Regions from separate parts of the Pseudocitrobacter sp. 2023LY-00077 genome, predicted to be linked through region 1. Evidence: predicted binding sites of a transcription regulator. Region 1 holds the regulator's gene; each other region holds the start of a gene.
What was found. Region 1 encodes Fur, which represses iron uptake genes when iron is present. Its sites were predicted from a motif close to ATAATAATGAGAACNACTATCAA; they were not measured.
Positions count from the first base shown of each region.

Region 1 (3,282 bases):
ACCAGAACGATAAGCGCACGAAAGTCGATTATCTGCACTCCATCGGTATGAAATATGACTTCAAAAATGACCTGGTGCTGGAAGCGGCATTTGGTCAGGCGGAAGGCTATGTCGATCAGTACTTTGCCAAAGCCAGCTACAAATTTGATATCGCCGGTAGCCCGCTGTCTACCAGCTATCAGTTCTACGGTACCCGCGATAAAGTGGATGACCGCACCGTAAACGATATTTATGACGGCACCGCGTGGTTGCAGGCGCTGACCTTCGGTTACAAAGTGGGGCAGGTTGACCTGCGTCTGGAAGGGACCTGGGTTAAGGCTGAAGGCCAGCAGGGCTACTTCCTGCAGCGTATGACGCCAACCTACGCCTCCTCAAACGGTCGCCTCGATGTGTGGTGGGATAACCGTTCTGACTTCAACGCCAACGGCGAAAAAGCGGTGTTCTTCGGTGCGATGTATGACCTGAAGAACTGGAACCTGCCGGGCTGGGCTGTAGGTGCATCATACGTCTACGCCTGGGATGCCAAACCGTCTACCTGGCAGATCAACCCGGACGCGTACTACGACAAAAACAAAACTATCGAAGAGTCTTCTTACAGCTTCGATGTGGCATACACCGTACAGGAAGGGCGCGCGAAAGGTACTCTGTTAAAACTGCACTTCACCCAGTACGACAACCACTCGGATATCCCGAGCTGGAGCGGTGGTTACGGCAACATCTTCCAGGATGAACGTGACGTGAAATTTATGGTTATCGCACCGTTCACCATCTTCTGATAAGTATTCAGGCGGGCCGCAGAGCCCGCCGTGTCGTATAAGGCTAATAACATGAAAAAAATAGTGATGATTGCTGCGCTGGTCGCGGCGCTGGCGGGCTGCGCTCAGTCTGAAGCACCAAAAGAAGATACGCGTTTAAAAGATGCCTATAGCGCCTGTATCAACACCGCAGAAGGCTCGCCGGAAAAAATCGAAGCCTGCCAGCAGGTGCTGAACGTGCTGAAGCAGGAGAAGGCGCACCAGCAGTTTGCCAATCAGGAGACCGTGCGGGTAAGCGATTATCAGGCGTGCATTCTGGCGAGAAAAACCGGTAACGATCAGGCCGTGAAGAAAGATTGCGGGTTAATCTGGCAGGAAATTCGCAGTAATAACACGACAAAGTAAGACAATAAGGCCTGCACAGAGCCGGGGACCTAAAGCGTCTCCGGCTTTTTTTGTCTTTACAGAGGCAATAAAAAAGCCAACCCGAAGGTTGGCTTTTCAGAATCTCGAAGAAATTACTTCTCTACGCCATCGTGCGCGTGTTCATCTTCGCGGCAGTCGCCCTCAGCACAGTGACCATACAGGTACAGGCTGTGGTTGGTTAGGCGGATACCGTGTTTCGCGGCAATTTCACGCTGACGAGCTTCGATGGAATCATCGCTGAATTCGATAACCTTGCCGCAGTCGAGGCAGATCAGGTGATCGTGATGGTGTTGTTGAGTCAGTTCGAAAACGGACTTGCCACCTTCAAAATTATGGCGCGTGACAATGCCCGCGTCATCAAACTGGTTCAGAACGCGGTAGACGGTCGCCAGACCAATCTCTTCACCCATGTCGATCAGGCGTTTGTATAAGTCTTCCGCGCTGACATGGTGATTGTCTGGTTCCTGAAGCACTTCCAGGATCTTTAACCGGGGAAGTGTGACTTTCAGGCCAGCCTTCTTTAATGCGGTATTGTTGTCAGTCATGCGGAATCTGTCCTGTTGCTAAACGATTGACTTCCAAACGCGGAAGTATCACAGAGAGTGCACCGAGTGTAATGCGTCTCATTATAGAATGACGCCTTCTAAATGAAAACAGCAAGACCTGGGCGAATAAAGATTTCGAAAACGAGGCTTGACCAGCAAACTCGCTAAATTCAGAAGATATTGTACAGATTTACGCTCAAAAGTTAAAAAATTGTAGCTATTATTTTGATTGCTTCTACCTATTAATGCGGCGTGATTTGAAAAGTCACGCCGCATCAAGAATCAGGCGTTTTTGATCTCTTCCAGATGCAGCTCTTCAGAAATCTGTTTTACCCATTTTTCTACACGTTCAGCGGTCAGTTCCGGCTGACGATCTTCATCAATAGCCAGACCTACGAAGTGGTCGTCATCGGCCAGGCCTTTAGAGGCTTCGAAGTGGTAACCCGCTGTTGGCCAGTGGCCGACGATGGTCGCACCGCGCGGTTCGATGATGTCGCGGATAGTGCCCAGCGCATCACAGAAGTATTCCGCATAGTCTTCCTGGTCGCCGCAGCCGAACAGTGCAACCAGTTTGCCATTGAAATCAACTTCTTCCAGCGTCGGGAAGAAATCGTCCCAGTCGCACTGGGCTTCACCGTAGTACCAGGTAGGGATACCCAGCAGCAGAATGTCGAATGCAGCCAGGTCTTCTTTGCTGCTCTTGGCAATGTCATGCACGTCGGCAACGTCTTTACCAAGCTGTTTCTGAATCATTTTTGCAATATTTTCGGTATTGCCGGTGTCGCTACCAAAGAAAATGCCAACGATTGCCATGAGTTAAATAACCTCTTGAAACTTAATGATATGGTGGTGGCGTATTGCCCACAGATAAGGGCAATCATAGCAGAACAGAGAAGGGTGCGGAATCAGCAATCGTACCGGACTGCACACTCTGCTACATGAAAGCGGGATTTTATGAAATTTTCAGAGCTTTTCCTGCGCGCGAAGCAGGGCTAACTGGCTCATCAGAATCTCTTCGATAAGCTCACTGCGACTCATATCGCGCGCGGTTGCCAGTTCGTTCAGGGCATCTACCGCATCGTTATTGAGTTTCAGCTCGACGCGCTTCAAACCGCGAACTTTATCGCGTTTTAATTGATTACGCTTATTGATGCGCAGCTGTTCGTCACGCGAAAGCGGATTGGTTTTGGGTCTTCCCGGCCGACGCTCATTTGCGAACAAATCAATTGTCGTTCGGTCCGTTTGTTCTTTTGCCATGATTCAGAGTGACTTCGGGGAAACAAGCTACCGGGAAACGCCCGGTGCAGACAGCGCGCAATCATACATCAGTGCAACCGACACGCCAACGACCACGGCCATAATGGCGCGCGGTCGTTGAGTTTTTAATCAGTCTGCTAAATATCGGCGGATGGCGCGCAGCACCGCGTCCGGTTTTTCCGCATGCACCCAGTGGCCAGCGCCTGCAATGACGTGCGCACGCGCCTGTGGGAATTGCGAGAGCAGGTCGTTACGGTAAGTTTCGGTAACATAAGGCGAATTTCCGCCGGGGATAAACA
Region 1 covers NZ_JBSPEI010000007.1:154,219-157,500, forward strand. The annotation lists gene chiP (chitoporin ChiP) at 1-776, shown strand, start outside; gene chiQ (ChiQ/YbfN family lipoprotein) at 828-1,160, shown strand; gene fur (ferric iron uptake transcriptional regulator) at 1,274-1,726, opposite strand; gene fldA (flavodoxin FldA) at 2,009-2,539, opposite strand; gene ybfE (LexA regulated protein) at 2,690-2,983, opposite strand; gene ybfF (esterase) at 3,113-3,282, opposite strand, start outside.

Region 2 (3,282 bases), on a different contig from region 1:
ATACGCGAGGCTTTGCGCGGCGCGTATCTTCAGGAACATTGCTAACCAGACAGCCCGAGGCGAAACGCCGCCGGGCCTGAGGCTATTTTACACAATACGCGCGAAGCCTGCTGCTAAATCAGCGATAAGATCGTCAATGTTTTCTAAACCAATATGTAAGCGAATAAGGGTGCCGGTAAAGTCCACTTCGCCGCCGGGGCGAATCTCCGCCAGCTGTTCTGGCTGGTTAGGCAGAATCAACGACTCAAAACCGCCCCACGAGTAGGCCATACTGAACAGGGAGAAGTTGTCGAGGTAAGTCGCAAGCTCAGCATCGGTTAAACGCTTTTTCAGCACGAAGGAGAACAAGCCGCTGCTGCCTGTAAAATCTCGTTTCCAGTATTCGTGACCTTTACTGCCCGGCAGCGCTGGATGATTCACGCGAGCAACCTGCGGATGTTGTGCCAGCCATTCGGCAATTTTCAGACTGCTTTCATGATGCTGACGCAGGCGAACGCCAAGTGTGCGCAGGCCTCGACTGGTCATGTAGGCGGTGTCCGCATCCAGCATCTGGCCCATCAGATACGCATTTTCGCGCAGTTGTGCCCAGCAGCGTTCGTTGGATACCGCGGTACCGACCATCGCATCAGAGTGGCCAATCAGGTACTTCGTGCCGGCCTGAATCGAGATATCAATGCCGAAATCGAGCGCTTTAAACAGCACGCCTGCCGCCCAGGTGTTGTCGATCATAATGATTGCATCTGGCGCAACGCTGCGCACGGCGGCAACAATCGCCGGAACATCGTGAACTTCCATGGTGATTGAGCCCGGGGATTCCAGGAACACCACTTTGGTATTGGGCTGAATCAGGCGCACGATGTCGCTGCCGATCAGCGGGTCGAACCAGCCGGTGGTGACGCCGAGTTTTCCGAGTATTTTGGTGCAGAAATCCTGGCTCGGCTCATAGGCGGTATTGGTCATCAACACATGATCGCCCTGTTCAACAAAGGCCAGAATCGTATTGGCGACCGCCGCTGCGCCGCAAGGGAAGAGGGCGCAACCCGCGCCGCCTTCCAGCTCACACATCGCTTCCTGCAAAGAGAAGTGGGTGAGCGTACCGCGACGCCCGTAGAAGAGTTCGCCTTTCGCGCGATTGCGGGTGGCATGCTTCTTCGCCTCAACGGTGTCGAACACCAGCGAAGAGGCGCGCTGAATGACGCTGTTTACCGAACCCTGCGTGTACTTTTTACTCCGCCCGGCGTTGACCAGCGCGGTATCCAGGTGCTTATCTGCCATGTCTCTCCTGCCTATTTTTATACGTCTGGACGTCTAAACTATCACGATTGTTGCAGGATGTACCCGCTCGCGCGACATAAAGCAGAAAATTTCTCAAAAATCGCGGTGGTGACTTTTTTACTGCGTAAGCGCAAGGAAAATAAGTATGATTTGAGTCACTATGTAAATACTAATGAGAACTACTATCAATTCGACGTCGTTTTGATATTATTGTGCTCAGATTTTGTGATTTATGTCCTGGAGATACAGAGTGGGTAATAATTTGATGCAGACGGATCTCTCCGTTTGGGGTATGTATCATCATGCCGACATCGTTGTTAAAGTGGTTATGATTGGCCTGATTCTGGCATCCGTAGTCACCTGGGCCATCTTCTTTAGTAAGAGCGCAGAGTTGTTCTCCCAGAAGCGTCGCCTCAAACGCGAGCAGCAGCTGTTAGCGGAAGCCCGCTCTATCGATCAGGCGCACGAAATCGCCGCCGCCTTCCACGGGAAAAGCCTAAGCACGCAACTGATTCATGAAGCGCAGGACGAGCGCGAGCTTTCTGCGGGTTCAGAAGACAATGAAGGGATTAAAGAGCGTACTGGCTTCCGCCTGGAACGTCGTGTTGCCTTCGTGAGTCGTAATATGAGTCGCGGGACCGGCTATCTCGCGACTATCGGCGCCATTTCTCCGTTTGTCGGTCTGTTCGGTACCGTTTGGGGTATCATGAACAGCTTCATCGGTATTGCGCAGACGCAAACCACCAACCTGGCCGTTGTTGCGCCGGGGATCGCAGAAGCGCTGCTGGCGACCGCAATTGGTCTGTTTGCCGCGATTCCGGCGGTGGTTATCTATAACGTCTTCGCCCGTCTGATTGGCAGCTATAAAGCAAACCTCAGCGATGTTGCTGCGCAGGTTCTGCTGCTGCAAAGCCGTGATCTGGATCTCCACGCCAGCGGCGTGACCCAGCCGGTACGTTCCGCACAGAAATTACGAGTAGGTTGATGCCCCATGGCAATGCGTCTTAATGAAAATCTGGACGATAACGGCGAAATGCATGAAATCAACGTGACGCCGTTTATCGACGTTATGTTGGTTCTGCTGATCATCTTCATGGTTGCCGCGCCACTGGCGACGGTGGATGTGAAGGTCAATCTGCCGGCGTCTTCCAGCCAACCGCAGCCGCGCCCGGAAAAACCGGTCTACCTGTCGGTGAAAGCAGATAAGTCGATGTTCCTGGGTAATGACCCCATTACCGATGAGAACATGGTAAACGCGTTGAACACGCTGACGGAAGGGAAGAAAGATACCACTATCTTCTTCCGCGCCGATAAAACCGTCGACTATGAAACGATGATGAAGGTGATGGACACTCTGCATCAGGCCGGTTATCTGAAGATTGGTCTGGTAGGGGAAGAACACGCGGGGGCGAAGTAAAGCCCCTCACCCCGGCCCTCTCCCTCAGGGAGAGGGTGAAAACCGCACTCACTTAAACCCTGGCTCTGTCGGTTCCCTCTCCCTTGAGGGAGAGGGTTGGGTGAGGGGGTAAACACCGCACATTTCCCCTAAGTCTTCTCTCCTAATAAATACGTCCCCACAACACAATTATTTATCTCTGCTTTAAATTAAATTTAATTCTTTATTAAGTAGTAATAAAAACGCGTGTAAAGAATATATTCTTTCCCTCCGCTGGTAATGATTAATAAACTCTCTACGCTTATTTATGGCGCTAAAAATACTAATAACATTACCTGCACAGTGCGGAACAATATGGATAACTCAAACAAAACAAATGCTCGCGGATCGCTGCGCGAAAGCATCTCTGTCTCGGCAATTCGCCAACGGGCTGACGGACAGATGTTGGCGCTGGTGTGGCTGCTTTGGGCTATCTCGCTGGTTGTGGGCTGGATAGCCGGGAATGCGCTGGTGGCGCTATTTTTCGCAACGCCATTAGCGATTCTGGCTACGCTTGTCACCGCATTTTTTCGCGGGCGCTTAATGTCACGGTTGGTTTTTGCGTTTATCCT
Region 2 covers NZ_JBSPEI010000005.1:263,370-266,651, forward strand. The annotation lists gene metC (cystathionine beta-lyase) at 88-1,275, opposite strand; gene exbB (tol-pal system-associated acyl-CoA thioesterase) at 1,526-2,260, shown strand; gene exbD (TonB system transport protein ExbD) at 2,267-2,692, shown strand; gene ACWWFX_RS09235 (methyl-accepting chemotaxis protein) at 3,026-3,282, shown strand, end outside.
Region 2: exbB (tol-pal system-associated acyl-CoA thioesterase) is a predicted target of Fur. The motif match lies at 1,442-1,464, and genes of this name have one in related genera.

Region 3 (3,282 bases), on a different contig from region 1:
AGAAGAACATCGGGATAAAGCCCGGAATAATCAGAATGGAAGAGCCGCAGGCGACCAGAATGCCAACCGCAATCAGCTGACCGATAGTGCCCCACATAAAGCCCCAGACCACGGCGTTCGGCGCGAAGCTATAGATAGCCGCGCAGTCAATCGCCAGCACCGCACCGGGGATCAGGCGTTGGGAAATGCCGTTAAACGCTTCAGAGAGTTCCGCCACAAACATGCGCACGCCCTGAGTGATGATGAAAATCGCCACCGCAAAGGAGAAACCGGTTTGCAGGATGTAGACCGTCCAGTGCACTTTGCCCGCCATCGCCTGCACGGTATCGATACCGAAGGAGAGCAGAATGGCACCAAAGAAGATGGTCATGACAATCGCCGTGGAGACGATGTTGTCGTGGAAAATATTCAGCCAGCCTGGCAGTTTGAGGTCTTCAACGCTCTCCTCTTTTTTGCCGAGGAACGGCGCGACTTTATAAGCAATCCATGATGCAAACTGTTGCTGGTGACCGATGGAGAAACCGCAGCCGTCCGTCACTTCCTGAGTCGGCTTGTACATCATGTTGGAGGTGATGCCCCAGTAGAGCGAAACCAGAATCGCGGTGCAGATAATGGTGGTCCACATGGAGTAGCCAAAGATGAACAGCGTGACGGCAATCAGCCCGGCCTGCTGGAACATGATGTGGCCGGTCAACATGATGGTGCGAATGCCGGTAATGCGACGCAGCAGCACGTAACAGATGTTCAGTGCCAGCGCTAACAACACCGCGTAACCCACCCAGCTATAGGCATCGCCCATGCGCTCGATAGTGGCCATCATCGAAGCGTAAGTATCTGAAATCGCACCGTTGATGCCATAAACTTCCGACATTTTCGCCACCACCGGTTTGAAGGTGCTGGTCAGGATGCCGGACCCGGCCTGCAGCAGCATAAAACCGATAATCGTTTTGATGGTGCCTTTGATAATCACGCTGACGCTTTTACGCAGCAGGATGTAGCCCAGGCAGGTCACGATACCCAGTAACAGCGGGGCATTGGTCATTACCTGATTAAAAAAAACGGTAAAGATGTTGTAGAGGATATCCATAACGCTCTCCGGGATTGAAGGCGCAGCGGTCAGCATGCGTCTGTCTGTTTTGAATGCTCACTCTAATAATCAAAAATAATCACAACAAGATTTAATTTGATTAAATGTGACTTGCGCCGCAATAATAACCACCATCCTTATATGGATATAAATGATTCTGATTATCAATTAATTTATCCATTTAAAATCAATAAAATACAAACAAAACACATTGATTCAAGCCGTTATAAAATACATACAGAGACATAGCCTCCTACCTGTCTTGTGATCAATGCCCATTGCAATCTTGAAAAAACAGCGTCATTATCAATCACAACAAATCACCATGTGACGTATTTTGAAATCTTTAAGAGGGATAAATCATGAGTAAAGTAGAAACTATCACGCGTGAATCCTGGATCCTGAGCACCTTCCCGGAATGGGGCTGCTGGCTGAACGAAGAGATTGAGCAGGAGAAAGTGGCACCGGGAACATTTGCGATGTGGTGGCTGGGCTGCACCGGTATCTGGTTGAAATCTGAGGGTAACACCAATATCTGCGTCGATTTCTGGTGCGGTACTGGCAAGCAGAGCCACGGCAACCCGCTAATGAAGCAGGGCCACCAGATGCAGCGCATGGCGGGTGTGAAAAAATTGCAGCCAAACCTGCGCACCACCCCGTTCGTCCTTGATCCATTTGCCATCCGCCAGATCGACGCCGTGCTGGCTACTCACGATCATAACGATCATATTGATGTGAACGTCGCCGCAGCCGTAATGCAAAACTGCGCTGATGATGTGCCGTTTATCGGGCCGAAAACCTGCGTGGATTTATGGATTGGCTGGGGCGTGCCGAAAGAGCGTTGCATCGTGGTTAAGCCGGGCGACGTGGTGAAAGTGAAAGACATTGAAATTCATGCGCTTGATGCATTTGACCGTACTGCACTGATCACTCTGCCAGCGGATCAAAAAGCGGCTGGCGTACTGCCAGACGGTATGGACGATCGTGCGGTGAACTACCTGTTCAAAACGCCTGGCGGCACGCTGTATCACAGCGGCGACTCCCACTACTCTAACTACTATGCAAAACATGGTAACGAGCATCAGATCGACGTGGCGTTAGGATCGTATGGTGAAAACCCGCGCGGTATCACCGATAAAATGACCAGCGCCGATATGCTGCGTATGGGCGAAGCGTTAAATGCGAAAGTGGTGATTCCGTTCCATCACGACATCTGGTCAAACTTCCAGGCCGATCCGCAGGAAATCCGCGTACTGTGGGAGATGAAAAAAGATCGTCTGAAGTATGGCTTTAAGCCGTTTATCTGGCAGGTTGGCGGCAAATTCACCTGGCCGCTGGATAAAGACAATTTTGAGTACCATTATCCGCGCGGTTTCGACGACTGCTTCACGATTGAACCCGATCTGCCGTTCAAATCGTTCCTGTAAGCATTTGTTCTGCCGGATACCCTTCACGTATCCGGCTCGCAACGCTCTCCTTTGCCGGATAGATCCTATCCGGCACTCTCCTGACATAGTATTTTCGTGACATTTCAAATATCATCTTTGCTCATCATTTTTTATCGGATTAGCTCATGACGGAAGCGCAAAGGCATCAAATATTACTCGAACTGCTGGCGCAGACAGGCTTTGTCACCGTAGAACAGGTGATGACCCGACTGGGGATTTCACCGGCCACCGCTCGCCGGGACATCAACAAGCTCGATGAAAGCGGCAAACTGAAAAAAGTGCGCAACGGTGCCGAAGCTATCAATCAACCGCGCCCGCGCTGGTCACCGATGAATATTCATCAGGCGCTGAATCACGACGAGAAAGTTCGTATCGCCAGAGCCGCATCCCAGCTGGTGATGCCCGGTGAAAGCGTGGTCATTAACTGCGGGTCAACCGCTTTTCTGCTGGGGCAGGAAATCTGCGGTAAACCGGTGCAAATCATCACCAACTATTTACCACTGGCGAACTATCTGATTGAGCAGGAACATGACAGCGTGATCATCATGGGCGGGCAGTACAACCGCAGCCACGCCATTACGCTCAGCCCACAGGGCAGTGAAAACAGCCTCTACGCCGGGCACTGGATGTTCACCAGCGGTAAGGGCCTTACCGCCGAAGGGTTGTATAAAACCGACATGCTCACCGCGATGGCCGAACAAAAGATGCTTAATGTTGTCGGTAAACTCGCCGTGCTGGTCGATAGCA
Region 3 covers NZ_JBSPEI010000015.1:64,883-68,164, reverse strand. The annotation lists gene ulaA (PTS ascorbate transporter subunit IIC) at 1-1,087, opposite strand, end outside; gene ulaG (L-ascorbate 6-phosphate lactonase) at 1,450-2,514, shown strand; gene ulaR (HTH-type transcriptional regulator UlaR) at 2,661-3,282, shown strand, end outside.
Region 3: ulaG (L-ascorbate 6-phosphate lactonase) is a predicted target of Fur. The motif match lies at 1,233-1,255, and genes of this name have one in related genera.